2 regions of the Kocuria sp. WRN011 genome follow, and region 1 is predicted to be linked to the other one. Evidence: riboswitches for the same ligand, from Rfam matches in the RefSeq annotation. Region 1 holds a riboswitch; the other holds the start of a gene.

Region 1 (7,211 bases):
ACGCCGGCGCCGTGGGGCAGACAGTCCTTAATGGGGGCTTCTTCCACGGGGAAGATCTCCATGCGGTCGCTGCGGGACCACCCTGGATCGGTAAAGACGCGGTCCAGAGTCTCCGCCGCGTAGAGCGTCTCGGGGAACAGTTCGCTGATTTCCCCCATGATCCCGAACGCCTCGCGGACATCGAACAGGCTGGTTTCGATAATACATTCGGTCTGAAGGTCGTAGACCACCGCCCCGTTGGAGCAGATCACGACGCCTACGTCCTCGAGTTGTTCGTGGAGCGGATGCAACCACCGCTTGGGACGCCCGGTCACGAACACCACGTGAATCCCGGCGTCCCGCGCGGCGGTAATGGCCTCAACGGTGCGCGGTCGGAAGCGAAAATCGGGTCCCAGAACTGTCCCGTCCAGATCGCTCGCGATCATTCGGACTGGTTGGGGCTCCTCGGTTCCACCGCGCGCCACTGGAGCGTTACTTGGCTTCGTACACGGGGGTCAGGAAGGCCCGCCCGATGGCGTGCGAGAACAGGTTGAAGTTCACCACGGCGGGGCTGGAGTTCTCGTCCACATCCATTTTCTCGACGTCCACGGCGGTCACGCACAGGATGTAACGGTGGGCACCGTGTCCTTCCGGCGGGGCCGCGCCCAGGAATTCATCGGTACCGCCGTCGTTGCGCTGCTTTACGGCACCCTCCGGCAGGTTCGACGCCGCCCCTGTAGCCAATTCCGTCACCGAGGCCGGGATGTTGGACACGCACCAGTGCCAGAACCCGCTGGGGGTGGGTGCGTCCGGGTCGTACATGGTCACCACGTAGGACTTGGTGCCCTCGGGCGCACCGGACCAGGACAGCTGCGGGGAGACATCCTCACCGCCGGCACCCATGATTCCGGAGACCTGGGCATTGGGCATGGTCTCGCCGTCGGAGACATCCGTTGAGGTCAGAGTGAACGCGGGAAGGTCGGGCAGGTCTGCATAGGGTTCGCGATCGAGCATCGGTATCCCTTTCGTTGAACGGTTCGTGCTCACGGACAATTCGTTGCCGACGTCGCTCGGTCACCGTCACGGCGTCGCCTCACCGCGGTTGCCACTCACCCGCGGGTACGGAATGCGCGTCAGTTCGCTGGTAGATCCGCCTTGCTCGGCAGGTCCGCACCGGAACGGGACACGGTCACACCTGCCGCGGTGGCGGCGTAGTGCAGGATCTCGAGAACGTCGTCCTTGCCCAGCTCATCCAGGCCACGACGTGCATCGGACCCCGTGAGGCCACGGTCGGTCAGAGTGGAAATGAGCGCGGCCATGAACGAGTCACCGGCACCCACGGTGTCCACCACGTCCACGCGCGCGGCGGGAGTGTCCACGCCTTCACGACCAGTGCCGCGGCTGACGGCCCAGGGCCCCAGAGCGCCCCGAGTCACGACCACCAAGCGCGCACCGGCCTGTAACCAGGCCCGGGCGCTGTCCTCGATGGAACGGTTCGGATAGAGCCACAACAGGTCCTCGTCCGAGGCCTTCACGATGTCCGCGGACGCCACAATGGCCTCCGCGCGGGCCCGCGCATCAGAGGAGTCCGGGATGATGGTCGGTCTGCAGTTGGGATCGTAGGAGACCAGTGCGTGATCATGGGCGCGCTCCACGGCCTTGCGAACCATGGTCGCGCCGGGTTCGAGCATCGCGCCGATGGAACCGACATGCAGCAGGCCGGTCTCGTTGAGCAGCTGGTCGATCTGATCGTCGGAGACGTCCAGGGACCAATCCAATTGGAAGTCATAGGTTGCAGCGCCGCTCTGATCGAGCGTGGCCTGGGCGACCGACGTGGGTTTGGAGTCCGGGTTGAACGGCAGTTTCACATTGTTGTCCCGCAGGTGAGAGGCCACTTGCTCGCCGTACTCGTCCTGACCGTAACGGCCCAGGAACTGCACCTTCTGGTCCAAGCGGGCGAGGCCCACGGCCACATTCATGGGGCTTCCGCCCACGTGCGCGCGGGGTGCTTCACCGTCACGCGAGACCACATCCACGAGAGCTTCACCGATCACCGTCAACATGGCACCACGGTAGCAAAGGCGACCGACAAGAAAGAGGCGACGCAGCGGCGTCGTCACCTAAAGAGATACGCGCACGAGGGGTGCGCAAGCCACGTACACTGGCGTACGACGAGCCGCCTCATCTCTGCGCGGCGCCATCACCCTAGACCGCACAACGCAGCGCGGCACAACACGGCCCTCACGACGAAGTCCGGGTCGAGGAAGAAGGATGCTGATGAGCACCACCTGGTCCGATCGAGAAGCACTTGCTGAAGCACTGGTCCCCCTGGTGGGCCGTTTGCACCGCGAGAACAAGGTGGTCACCACCGTGTTCGGCCGGTCGCTGGTTCACAAGTCCGTTACCGAAATCATCAAGGCGCACCGCTTCACCCGCCGCATCCTGGGCGAAGAGCTGCCGCTCAAGGACACCCTGGAGATCGTCGAGGCGCTGACCAAGCTCAAGCTCGGCACCTGCAACATCGACGTGGCCAAGCTGGCCCAGGGCTACAAGGAATCCGGTAGCAACCACCTCGAGGCGTACCTGCGTGAACAGCTCGCATCCGTGGTCGATCACCAGGGCGAGAACGAGCCCGAGTCCCAGGACGTAGTGCTCTACGGCTTCGGTCGCATCGGCCGGCTGCTGGCTCGCATCCTCATCAACCGCAACGACGGCACCGGCCTGAACCTGCGCGCCGTGGTGGTTCGCCAGAAGCCGGGCAACGACCTGGTCAAGCGTGCTTCCCTGCTGCGCCGTGACTCCGTGCACGGCCCGTTCGACGGCACCATCACCGTTGACGAAGAGAAGAACATCATCACCGCCAACGGTGTGCCCATTCAGTTCATCTACGCCGGCTCCCCGGCCGAGGTGGACTACACCGAGTACGGCATCGACAACGCTCTGGTGGTCGACAACACCGGCGCGTGGCGCGATGAAGAGGGACTCTCCCAGCACCTGCAGTCCAAGGGCGTTGCCAAGGTTCTGCTGACCGCTCCGGGCAAGGGCGACCTCAAGAACATCGTGTGCGGCGTCAACGACAAGGACATCCTGCCCGAGGACAAGATCCTCTCCGCAGCATCCTGCACGACCAACGCCATCACCCCGGTCGTCAAGGTCCTCAACGACCAGTACGGCATCAAGCAGGGTCACGTCGAGACCGTTCACTCGTACACCAACGACCAGAACCTCATCGACAACTGGCACAAGGGTGACCGTCGCGGCCGCTCCGCAGCGCTGAACATGGTCATCACCGAAACCGGTGCCGCCAAGGCCGTGGCCAAAGCTCTGCCGGAGATGAAGGGCAAGCTCACCGGTAATGCCATCCGCGTGCCAACCCCGGACGTGTCCATGGCCATCCTCAACCTGCAGTTGGAGAAGGCTCCGGAGTCCGCCGACGAGGTCAACGCGTTCCTCAAGGACATTTCCTTGAACTCCGCACTGCGCAAGCAGATCGACTACGTGGACTCCCCCGACGTCGTCTCCACCGACCTGGTCGGCTCCCGCCGCGCCGGCGTGGTGGACGGCTTGGCCACGATCGTCAACAACAACTCGCTCGTGCTCTACGTCTGGTACGACAACGAGTTCGGTTACTCCTGCCAGGTGGTGCGCGTGCTCGCACGCATGGCAGACATCTCCATGCCGCAGCTTCCGTAAGCTGCCCCGCTAGTACGACGCCGCCCCGGCCCCTTCCGCGCGAAGGTACCGGGGCGGCGTAGTTGGCTGTTGCAATTGCATGTAAATACTGTGTCGCACGGAAGGCCGCGCGCCTCGTGTGGCGTAGGAACCCTGCTGCGCACTTGGTGTGTCATTAGAACCTTTCTGAGCTCGGCCAAGGGTTCTGATGGCACATGAGATGAACGCGAGGGTCCTAACGTCCCTTTAGGTGCGTCTTTGCCGCAACGTCACCTCCGCCGACGCTGCTTCGCTCGCGAAGCCGTGCCCCCACCAGCGCCTCTCGCATCTCAGGCGCCCTTAGGACCCAGCCGCGCACCTGGTGCGTCGGTAGAACCTTTTTGAGCGCCGCCAGAGGCTCTAACGGCGCATGAGATGTACGCAAGGGTTCTAACGACCCTTGAGGTGCGTCTTTGCGGGGAGTTCAGACGTCAGTGGGGTCGTGCATTGCCCAGACGACCTCGCCATCGACCAGGTGCGCGGCGGGATGCAGGCCTAATTTCTGCGCCACCCGTTCTGACGCGTCATGGCCAGGAGAAATCCGCGCGGCAAAGCGTGCAACGTGGTCCTTCCGCAGCAATTCCACCGCCGACGACGCGGCTTTAGTCGCGTAGCCGTGCCCCCTCCAGCGACACGCGCATCTCAGGCGCTCTTAGGACCCAGCCGCGCACCTGGTGTGTCGATAGAGCCTTTTTGAACCGCGCCAAGGGCTCTAACGGCGCATGAGATGGATGCGAAGGTTCTAACGTCGCTCGGAGCTCGTCATGGCAGCACCTTCACCGCCGACGACGCCGCTTCAGTCGCGTAGCCGTGCCCCCACCAGCGTCTCTCGCATCTCAGGCACCCTTAGGACCCAGTAGCGCACCTGGTGTGCCACGCAGGTCTATTGGAGCTTCTCGCCGGATGGTTTGACCTCGCCGATGGCGTTGAGGCCGAACATCGGGGTGCCGTTGACGCGGTAGTCACCCACGATGCGGGCCTTGTAGATCGTGGGGTTGTGGGTCGCCACGGTGCGGGCGTTGCGCCAGAAGCGGTCGAGGGACTTGGACTTGCCCACGGCGGAGGCACCGAGCAGGTCGAAGATCCCGTCGGTCACATCGCGCACGAGTTCCGGAACAACCACCTGGGCGTGTGCCACGGGCAGTTCGCACGCGTTGGTCAACTCCTGGGGGTTGTCGAGAAGGGGGTCTCCGCCGAGAACGCCGATGGCGGCGTCGAGCTCGCGGGCCGCCTGAAGAACGATCGCCCGTGCCGCGGCAGCCTTGGCGCTGAGCTCTCCCACGCGCTGCAGCACCTGCGGATCCTCGCGAGCGACCGAGCCCGTACCGGTATTGAAACCGCGGGTGCGTGACCGCACCAGGTGCACGCCCTCGTCGATTGCGGCCTTGGCGATCCCCGCCTCGACGGCCAAGAGCACGAGCTGGAAGACAGCGGTCTCCTGGGTCGCGCGGCCGTCGCGATTGCGCACGTTGGCTGCCGGAACCTTGACCCCGCGGAAGTGCGTGGTGCCGGTTCCGGTGAGTTGCTGGCCGAAGCCGTCCCAGTCGTCGATCAGCTCGATGCCGTCCCACGAGCTCTTCACCAGCGCGTGCGAGCGCGCCTCCTGCCCGGGGATCTGGGCGGTGACCTGGATCCAGTCGGAGAAGATGGAACCGGTGGAGTAGTACTTAGTGCCGTTGAGCTCCCAGTCACCGCCCGCGGTCTGGGTGAGCGTGGTGGCCGCGGTGCCCAGAGCTGCACCGGAGCGCTCGGTCGCGGCATTACCCACGGTCTCACCGGCGGCGATCCGAGGGAACCAGACGTCGGATTCATCGGAGCTGAGGCTCGCGATGAATCCCAGGTGCGAACGGTAGACGTGCGCCACGTTGGAGTCGGAAGCGGCCAGGACGATCAGCAGCTCCGCCACCTGTTCCAGCGACGCGCCGTAACCACCCCGCGAGCGCGGCACCGTGAGCGCTCCGAAGCGGTGTTCATTGAGCCACGCGAACTGCTCGAACGGGAGAATCCGCTGCTGTTCGCGCTCTACGGCACCGTCGGCAACGCGATCAAAGACCGGCTGGAACACCTCGAAGAGTTCGCGGGTGCTCAGGGATCGCTGCGGATCCCCGTAAAGGGTTGCGGTGTCGAACTGTTCCTTGATCCCGGTGTCGCTGCTCATGTTCTCGGTAGTCCCTCGCGTTCAGTCGCGGTGCACGCACCCGACCGAGAGGAGCACAGCGCGTGCACGGGCATGACCGCGCGAACCGCAGGAGCTGAAAAGCTGTCCATCGGTCGTGGCGGAAGCACCGTCCCGGTATCCGGGTGGTTGCTGCGGCGTTGACGAGCCACGTCTCTCGGCCGCTCTTGATGGCGTTACGGATTCAGAGCATCACGCACCCAAGGTGACTGTCAACGCGCGTGACGGTTTATGACCGCCAGAACGCCCCGGTCACTCGGGACAGCGCGTGCAGGTCGTCCACGTGGGCGAGTTCGCGGGCGGAGTGCATCGACAACAGTCCCACGCCCACGTCCAGGGTGCGCATACCCAGGCGGGTGGCCGTGATGGGGCCGATGGTCGAACCGCACGGCACGTTGTTGTTGGAGACGAACTCCTGATAGCTCACGCCCGCACGCTCGCACGCGTCCGCCCACAAACCGGCACCCACGGCATCCGTGGTGTAACGCTGGTTGGCGTTGATCTTGAGCAATGGACCCGCACCGGGCTCGGGAGTGTTCACGGGGTCGTGGTGACCGCGGTAGTTGGGGTGGACCAGGTGACCGGCGTCAGCCGACAAACACACCGATTCGGACAGGGAACGTCGGTAATCATCTTGCGATTCACCCTGCGCCGCGCTGATCCGCGCGAGCACGTCTTCCAGGAACGGACCCGCCGCACCGGAGCGCGTGGCGGAGCCGACCTCTTCGTGGTCGAACGCGGCCAGCACGGACATCTGCGACGCGGATTCCAGGTCCTCGGCATGCTCGACCAACGCGTGCATTCCCGCGTACACGGAGGACAGGTTGTCCAGCCGCCCGCTCGCGAGCAGCTGCCGCCGCTGACCGATCAGTTCGGGCTTCTGTGTGTCCGCGAGCACCACGTCGAATCCCACGATGTCCTCCGGAGCCACCGACGCCTCGGCCATGTCGGCGAGCAGGCCCAGCACGTCAGCGTCCTGAGCCGAACCGGTCCCCCAAATGGGCTGCACGTGCTGCTGCTTGTCGAGTTTGAGCCCTTCGTTGGCGCCGCGGTCCAGGTGGATGGCCAACTGCGGGATCCGGGCGACCGCCTCCGTGGCGCACAGGTGCTGCGTGAGCTCGCCGTTCTCACCGCGCACCACGATCCGTCCGGCAAGACGCAGGTCCCGGTCCAGCCACGAGTTCAGCAGCACGCCGCCGTACACCTCAACACCAGCCTGGTACCAGCCGTTGGAGACCGTGGTGGGCTTGGGCTTCAGCTTGAACCCTGGCGAATCCGTGTGCGCACCCAGGATGCGAGCCCCGGCGCCCGCACGATAGTCGCGCGGGGCCACCCAGGCGATCAG
Region 2 (7,211 bases), on a different contig from region 1:
CTCCCTGAAGGTCGTGATGGGTTGATCGCCATCGAGGTCCTGGGCTCGGTTGCGAGTTCTTTCCCGCGGGGCGTCACGTGAGTCAGTCATCCAGCGCTCCTAGTCATCGCCTGGTTGCTCCTTATCTTTAAGGCTACGAAGAAAAGGCAGGCACCGACTCCCCCGAGCGTTGGAATTTCACCCCGCGCGCATGAGGATCGAGTTGTTCGTTACTTCCCAGGGCACTCGAACTGATACTTCCGCGCAGAACTCTTAGGATGATCCAGTGATGAATCCCGCCGCTCAGCCTTCGACGGACACTGCCGACTCCACTCCCAAGCTCAGCGCGTGGGAGGTGATGTTCAAGGACGCCACCAATGCCGAGCTCAAACTCGCCATGGCCGCGTCCGGAACCATCTTGAGCCTGTTCACCGCGGGGCACATGGCCGGGAACATGCAGGTGTACCTGGGCCGGAAGCACTACAACGACTATGCGGAATTCCTCCGCACCGTCGGTGCTCCGGTGCTGCCGCGAAATTCCGTGCTGTGGGTGGTGCGTATCGGGTTGCTCGCGAGCGCCACGAGCCACATCATGGCCGGCGCCGAACTCACACTGCGGGCCATGCGCGCCGAGCGCCACACGGTCCAGAGCACGTTTCAGGACCTCAAGCTCCAGCTCACGGGCAAGCAGCGCAGGCGTCCTCGTGGCCGGCGTCGCTCGGTCCCCCAGATCATCGCCCGCTCCATGCGCTCCACGGGTGTGGTGCTCGGTCTGTTCACTGCGTACCACGTTGCGGATCTGACGGTCGGGGCGCGCCCGGCGGCGTCAGTGAAGCATCGCCACGGGGACGCCTACGGCAATCTGGTGGCAAGCCTGTCCCGCCCGAGCGTCGCGTTCTTCTACACCGCATCCATGGCTGCCTTGGCGGGCCACATGATTCACGGCGTGCGCACGGCCGCCATGGACGCAGGCTTCACGACCACCGAACAGCGCGCCCAATTGATCGAGGCCATGGCCAAGCTGGTGGGTGCCACTGTGGCTCTCGGAAACGTCACCATCCCCGTGGCCGTACAGGCCAAGGTGGTGCGCTGATGCTGCTGACAGTGCACGTGTGGCGGCAGGCTTCCGCCGAGGATCAGGGCACGTTCGTGGCCGTGAGCCCGGTCGAGGCTCGCGAAGACATGAGCATTCTGGACCTACTCGACGCGGTCAACGAAACCCTCACTCGCCAGGGCGATGACCCCGTCAGCTTTGACGATGGCTGCCGGGAAGGCATCTGCGGCAAGTGCGGCGTGACCGTGGACGGCGTGCCCCACGGCCCGGACAAGAACCAGGCATCATGCACGCAGTCACTGCGGGCCTACCGCGATGGGGACGAGATCTTCATCGAACCCATGCGCGCGGGCTCGTTCCCGGTCAAGAAAGATCTGTCCGTGGACAAGAAGGCTCTGCGGCGGGTGGCCAAGGAGGCCAAGTTCCCGGTGGCACTCAAGGCCCTGGGCAACGCCGGCTGCATCAGCTGTGGCGCATGCGTGGCGGCTTGCCCCAACGGTTCCGGCCAGTTGTACGTGGGCACGCTGCTCAAGGAACTCCCGCCGCTCGCCAAGACTCCGGAGGAACGGAACGAACGCTCGAGCAAGGTGCTCGACGCCGCCGAGCACGAGTTCGGCCCCTGCTCCCTTTTGGGCGATTGCATGGAGGTCTGCCCCGCCGGCCTCCCCCTCGAGAACCTCACGGAAGTCGCTCGAGAAAATCTCCGCCGGATGAACCCGGGGAAGTACGCCTAATTCACCGCGGATGCGCGGGAGGTCCCGCGCGGCGGCGTCGACGGCCGTCTCGCACCGTGGTCACCGGCGGGCCCCGGTTTGTGAACGTCGACACCCACGCGACACAATGGACTCACCATCCCGAGCGGCCGAGAGACCTGGATCGACGACGCCGCAGCAACCCGCAGCGATCGGCCTACTGCACGGTGCTACCGCCAGGACCGATGGAGTGCTGCGCGGCCCCGGGCAGTGTTCGGACGGGAGCTGTACGCGGCCGACAAGGAGGAGCCCTATGGCCGAGCACCAGTTCGGTTTCCGCACCCGTGCACTGCACGCAGGCGGCACCCCGGACGCCGAGCACGGCGCCCGTTCCGTCCCGATCTACCAGACCAGTTCGTTCGTCTTCAAAGACGCCGACGACGCCGCTAACCTCTTCGCGCTGCAGAAGTACGGCAACATCTACTCGCGCATCGGCAACCCCACCGTGGCTGCGCTGGAGGAACGGATTGCGTCCCTCGAGGGCGGTATCGGCGCGGTAGCAACGGCCTCCGGTATGGCTGCCGAGTTCATCACCTTTGCCGCGCTGTGCGGACAGGGCGATCACGTGGTGGCTTCCTCCCAGCTCTACGGCGGAACGGTCACGCAGTTGGACGTGACCCTGCGGCGCTTCGGTGTGGAGACCACCTTTGTTCCCGGCACCGATCCGGCCGACTACAAGGCGGCCATCACCGAGAACACCAAGGCCGTTTACACCGAGCTCGTGGCCAACCCGTCCGGTGAGATCGCCGATTTGGAAGGCTTGGCGGAGGTCGCCCACGAGGCAGGCCTGCCGCTGATCGTGGATGCCACACTCAACACCCCGTACCTGTGCCGTCCGTTCGAGCACGGCGCGGACATCGTGATCCACTCGATCACCAAATTCCTGGGCGGCCACGGCAACACCCTGGGCGGTGTGGTGGTCGAGTCCGGTCGTTTCAACTGGGGCAACGGCAAGTTCCCTGCAATGACCGAGCCGGTCCCCTCGTACAACAACGTGACGTGGTGGGGGAACTTCGGTGAGTACGGCTTCCTGACCAAGCTGCGTTCCGAGCAGCTGCGCGACATCGGTCCATCGCTGACCCCGCAGGCCGCGTGGAACCTGCTGCAGGGAGTGGAAACCCTCCCCCAGCGCATGGACGCCCACGTGGCGAACGCGCAAGAGGTCGTGCAGTGGCTGGCCACCGATCCGCGCATCGGCTACGTGAACTACGCGGGCCTCGAGGATCACCCGCACCACGAACGCGCAAAGAAGTACCTGCCGCAGGGCATTGGTTCCGTGTTCGCCTTCGGGGTGGCCGGCACCGATCAGCTCAGCGGACGCGAAGTGGGTGGCCGGTTCATCGAAAACCTGCAGCTGGCCTCGCACCTGGCCAACATCGGTGACGCCCGCACCCTGGTGCTGCACCCGGCGTCCACCACTCACCAGCAGCTCACCTCCGAGCAGCTGGAATCCGGCGGCGTGAAGGAAGACCTGATCCGCATTTCCGTGGGTCTCGAGGACCCCGCCGACATCCTGTGGGACCTGGACCAGGCACTGACCGCCGCGACCGGGATCAACCGCGAGGGCGACGTCGTCGAAACCGTGACGCCCGCAGCGGCCACCGCCGAACCCACGTCCGAAAAAGCTGCCGAAGGAGTCCACGCATGAGCACCGAACGCACCTGGGTGGGCCCCAGCGCCCCCGAGCGACTGAACATCCTGCGCAACACCGAGTCGATCGCGATCGTGGGCATGTCCAATAAGCCCGCGCGGGCCAGCTACTTCGTGGCCACGTATCTGCTGTCTTCGTCCCCGTACCGCGTGTACTTCGTGAACCCCGTGTTGGACGAGGTGCTGGGCCAGAAGGTCTACCCCTCGCTCGCGGACCTGCCCGAGGTCCCGGACATGGTGGACGCGTTCCGCAAGGACTCCGATCTGCCCGGTGTGGCCCAGGAGGCCGTGGACCTCGGCGCCAAGACCGTGTGGATGCAGCTGGGCTCGTGGAGCGAGGAAGCCGCGGCGATCGCCGAGAACGCCGGGCTCAACGCCGTGATGGATCGCTGCGTGAAGATCGAACACGCCCGCTTCCACGGCGGCCTGCACCTGGCCGGCTTCAACACCGGGGTGATTTCCGCCAAGCGTCAGGTGGTTGCCTGACGGTCCTTGAGCGACCAACCATTTGATCCCGCTTTACTGCAGAGTAGCCATGGTTACTTGGCAGTAAGGCGGGATCAGATGGTTCTGGACCGCGTTGCTCAACCCAGCCGCAGCACCACCGCCGCGCGTTCCCAGCCCTGGGACTCGCGAGCTGGCACCTCGTCCTCGGGGACCACGGTGTACATGCGCTCGGCGTCGGCCAGGAAGGCCTCGTTGGCCATGGACGAGACCAACGGGTCCAGCACCTCTGCCGGATCGCGCTCAACCGAAGCATCCGCGAGCAGCGGTCCCATGTACGCGACCTCATCCTGCACGGACAGCGTGGAGTGTGCGATCGGCTTGCCCCACTCGTCCACCTCGAACCGTGTGACATCACCCATGGGTGCGTCGAACATGCCGGACTCCCCCGGGAAACTCAGGCCTCGATCCAGCTCCTGAACCGCTCCGGTCATCAGGATGTCCCGGGACAGCACGTCTTTCTCCTTGACGTTGACGGCACCGCGAACCATGACAGCCTGATCCTCCGCGCAGACCAGCACCAGACCCTCCTTGGAGGGCACTTCACCGTTCCACGCCACCACATTCTGCGGTGGCACTTCGGTGCCACGCACCGCGTCCCAGCCGGCCACCCAGTCCTTGAGGTCCTCTTCCCATTGCTGCACCATGTGGTTCTCCCCTCGCCGAAAGTTTTGCACCGAGTATCTCACTCTGGGCCGTGACGCCAAGTCGCTTCTGACGGGTAGCCCTCTATCCTGGGAAGGTTCAGTGTTTCTCGCCATCTGTCCCCTAATTTGGAGGAGTTGTTTTCCGTGGATGCCAGAAAAACATTACAAGTCACTCTGGCCTTCGTCGGCCTCCTAGTCGGGGCGGGTTTCGCCACCGGTCAAGAAGTTGTCCAGTACTTCATCTCATTCGGCACGTGGGGTATTTCCGGTGCCGTGGTCTCCGGCATTCTCATGGTTGCCGCGGGTGCTGTGATCATCCAGATCGGCAGTTACTTCTTGGCAGAGGAGCACCGCGGCGTCTTCCGCTCCGTGGCACACCCCGTGGTCTCCAGATTCTTGGACATCAGCGTGACCCTGACCTTGTTCGCCATGGGATTCGTGATGCTCGCCGGCGCCGGCTCCACCTTGGAGCAGCAGTTCGGCCTTCCCGCTTGGATCGGTTCGGCCATCATGGTGGGCATCGTGATGCTCACCGGCCTGCTCAACGTCAACAAGGTCACCAACATCATTTCCGCAGTCACACCCCTGATCTTCGTGGCCGTGATCGTGGCGTTCATCTACACCATGCTGCAGCTGCCTGTGGACCTCGGTGCCATGAGTGATCTGGCCGTGCAGGCCGATTCCCCCGTGTCTCCGTGGTGGCTGTCCGCGATCAACTACACCTGTATGGCCCTGATGCTGGGTGTCTCCATGAGCCTGATGATCGGCGGCAACACCCCCAACCCCCGCGTGGCCGGTTGGGGCGGTGTCCTGGGTGGCGTGGTGTACACGATCTTGCTGGTCATGAACGCCGTGGCATTGCTGGTCAATTACGAGTCCGTGGAAGGCTCTGACATCCCCATGCTCATGCTCTTCGAGACCATGCACCCCACGGCTGCACTGGGCATGGTGATCGTGACGTTCGTGATGATCTACAACACCTGCATCAGCATGTTTTACGCGCTGGGCCGCCGCATCACCGTCAACCACCGCAAGCGATACGTCCCGGTGTTCCTGGGAACCTGCGTGGCCGGTTTCTTGGTGAGCCTCATCGGCTTCGGAACTCTCATGGCCTACGTGTACCCCGCCATTGGTTACGTGGGGATGATCATGGTGCTCGTCATGCTGGTCTGGTGGTTCCGTAGCCGCCCGAAGATCGCGAGCGAAGAAAGCCGCCGCGACCGCATGCGCGCGCTACTGACCCTGAAGGAATCTGAGGACAAGGACTTCCCCGAAGGCCACGAGAAGCGCCTCCAAGACGCCGCGAACCAATCGACCGCGGACGGTGACGCCATTACCGGCGCCATCGACGCAGAGGTCGTTCGCAGTCTCGGCAAGAAGAACGGCAAGGACCGCGGCGCAGACAAGCGCGAGACTTCCGACTCGAAGGACCCTCACTGACCCCGGTTCATCAGTCGTGGCGAAAGGCCCCTCACCACGCGTGGTGAGGGGCCTTTCGTCTGGTGCGCGGGCGGCGTCGTCGTCCTGGTCGCGAACGATTCATGACGACGACGCCGCGACGGGACTAGCCGCGCTTGGCCTCTTTCTTTTCGGCCTTCTCCTCCGCCTGAACGATCCAGTGCTCGCGGGTGGTCACGAAGTCCGTGCCGTCCCACGCGCCCAGGCCGGACAGACCGGGGATGTCACCGGAGTGGAAGACGGGTTCCACACCGGCCTTGCGCTGGTCCATGTAATTGCGCAAGACCTTGGCTGCGACCCCGGCCAACCCGACCAGGGCGATCAGGTTGATGGTGGCCATGAACGCCATGAACAGGTCCGCGAGCGACCATACGAGATCCAGAGCGGCAATGGCACCCAGGAAGACGCACGCCAACACCAGGAAGCGGTAACCCGTCATGACCGCGCGAGAACCGGTCATGAAGCGAATGTTGGACTCGCCGTAGTAGTAGTTGCCGATCACCGACGACCACGCGAAGAGGAAGATCGCGACGGTCAGGAAGTGAATGGCCCAGTCGCCCAGCTGTGCGCCCAGCGCGGTCTGAGTGAGCGAGGCACCCTGGCGCTCATCGCCGAACGTCGGGTTGGAGAGCAGGATGATGAACGCGGTGACGGAGCAGACGATCATGGTGTCGAAGTAGACGCCCAGGGACTGCACGAAACCCTGCTTGGCCGGGTGGGACACGGAAGCGGTGGCGCCGGCGTTGGGCGAGGAACCCATACCGGCCTCGTTGGAGAACAGGCCGCGCTTCATGCCCTGGATCAGCACACCGATCAGGCTGCCGGTCACGAACTCACGGATACCGAAGGCACCTTCCACGATCATGAGGAACATGGCGGGGACCTCAGTGATGTTCAGGGCAACAATCAGCAGTCCCAGAATCAGGTACAGGACGGCCATGACGGGAACCACGATCTGAGTCACGCTGGAGATCGAGCGAATACCGCCGAAAATGACGGCTGCGGTGATGGCCACCAGGGCCAGGCCGATCACAATGCGGATCCACATGTTCTGGCTGTCGGCCATGTCCAGGTTGAACGAGCCGCTGACCGCGTCCACGATCGAGTTGGACTGCACAGAGTTGAACACGAAGCCGTAAGTGATGGTGATGGTGACCGCGAAGATCA

The links. Region 1 has a riboswitch for S-adenosylmethionine ahead of CKW39_RS08235 (acyl-CoA dehydrogenase family protein). Riboswitches for the same ligand answer to the same signal wherever they lie in the genome.
Region 2: it holds a riboswitch for S-adenosylmethionine, as region 1 does, so the genes downstream of both, CKW39_RS00310 (O-acetylhomoserine aminocarboxypropyltransferase/cysteine synthase family protein) here and CKW39_RS08235 (acyl-CoA dehydrogenase family protein) in region 1, are expected to answer to the same signal.

What each region holds. Positions count from the first base shown of each region.
Region 1 is NZ_NSGI01000005.1:99,598-106,808, reverse strand. It holds gene CKW39_RS08260 (HAD family hydrolase) at 1-425, opposite strand, end outside; gene CKW39_RS08255 (YbhB/YbcL family Raf kinase inhibitor-like protein) at 472-993, opposite strand; gene CKW39_RS08250 (carbohydrate kinase) at 1,113-2,042, opposite strand; gene CKW39_RS08245 (glyceraldehyde-3-phosphate dehydrogenase) at 2,257-3,672, shown strand; gene CKW39_RS15965 (GNAT family N-acetyltransferase) at 4,115-4,336, opposite strand; gene CKW39_RS08235 (acyl-CoA dehydrogenase family protein) at 4,574-5,848, opposite strand; SAM riboswitch class I at 5,952-6,043, opposite strand; gene CKW39_RS08230 (M18 family aminopeptidase) at 6,096-7,211, opposite strand, start outside.
Region 2 is NZ_NSGI01000001.1:61,746-68,956, reverse strand. It holds gene CKW39_RS00325 (hypothetical protein) at 1-90, opposite strand, end outside; gene CKW39_RS00320 (succinate dehydrogenase cytochrome b subunit) at 269-1,072, shown strand; gene CKW39_RS00315 (succinate dehydrogenase/fumarate reductase iron-sulfur subunit) at 1,072-1,767, shown strand; SAM riboswitch class I at 1,880-1,977, shown strand; gene CKW39_RS00310 (O-acetylhomoserine aminocarboxypropyltransferase/cysteine synthase family protein) at 2,039-3,433, shown strand; gene CKW39_RS00305 (CoA-binding protein) at 3,430-3,921, shown strand; gene CKW39_RS00300 (hypothetical protein) at 4,020-4,586, opposite strand; gene CKW39_RS00295 (hypothetical protein) at 4,731-6,026, shown strand; gene CKW39_RS00290 (sodium:alanine symporter family protein) at 6,151-7,211, opposite strand, start outside.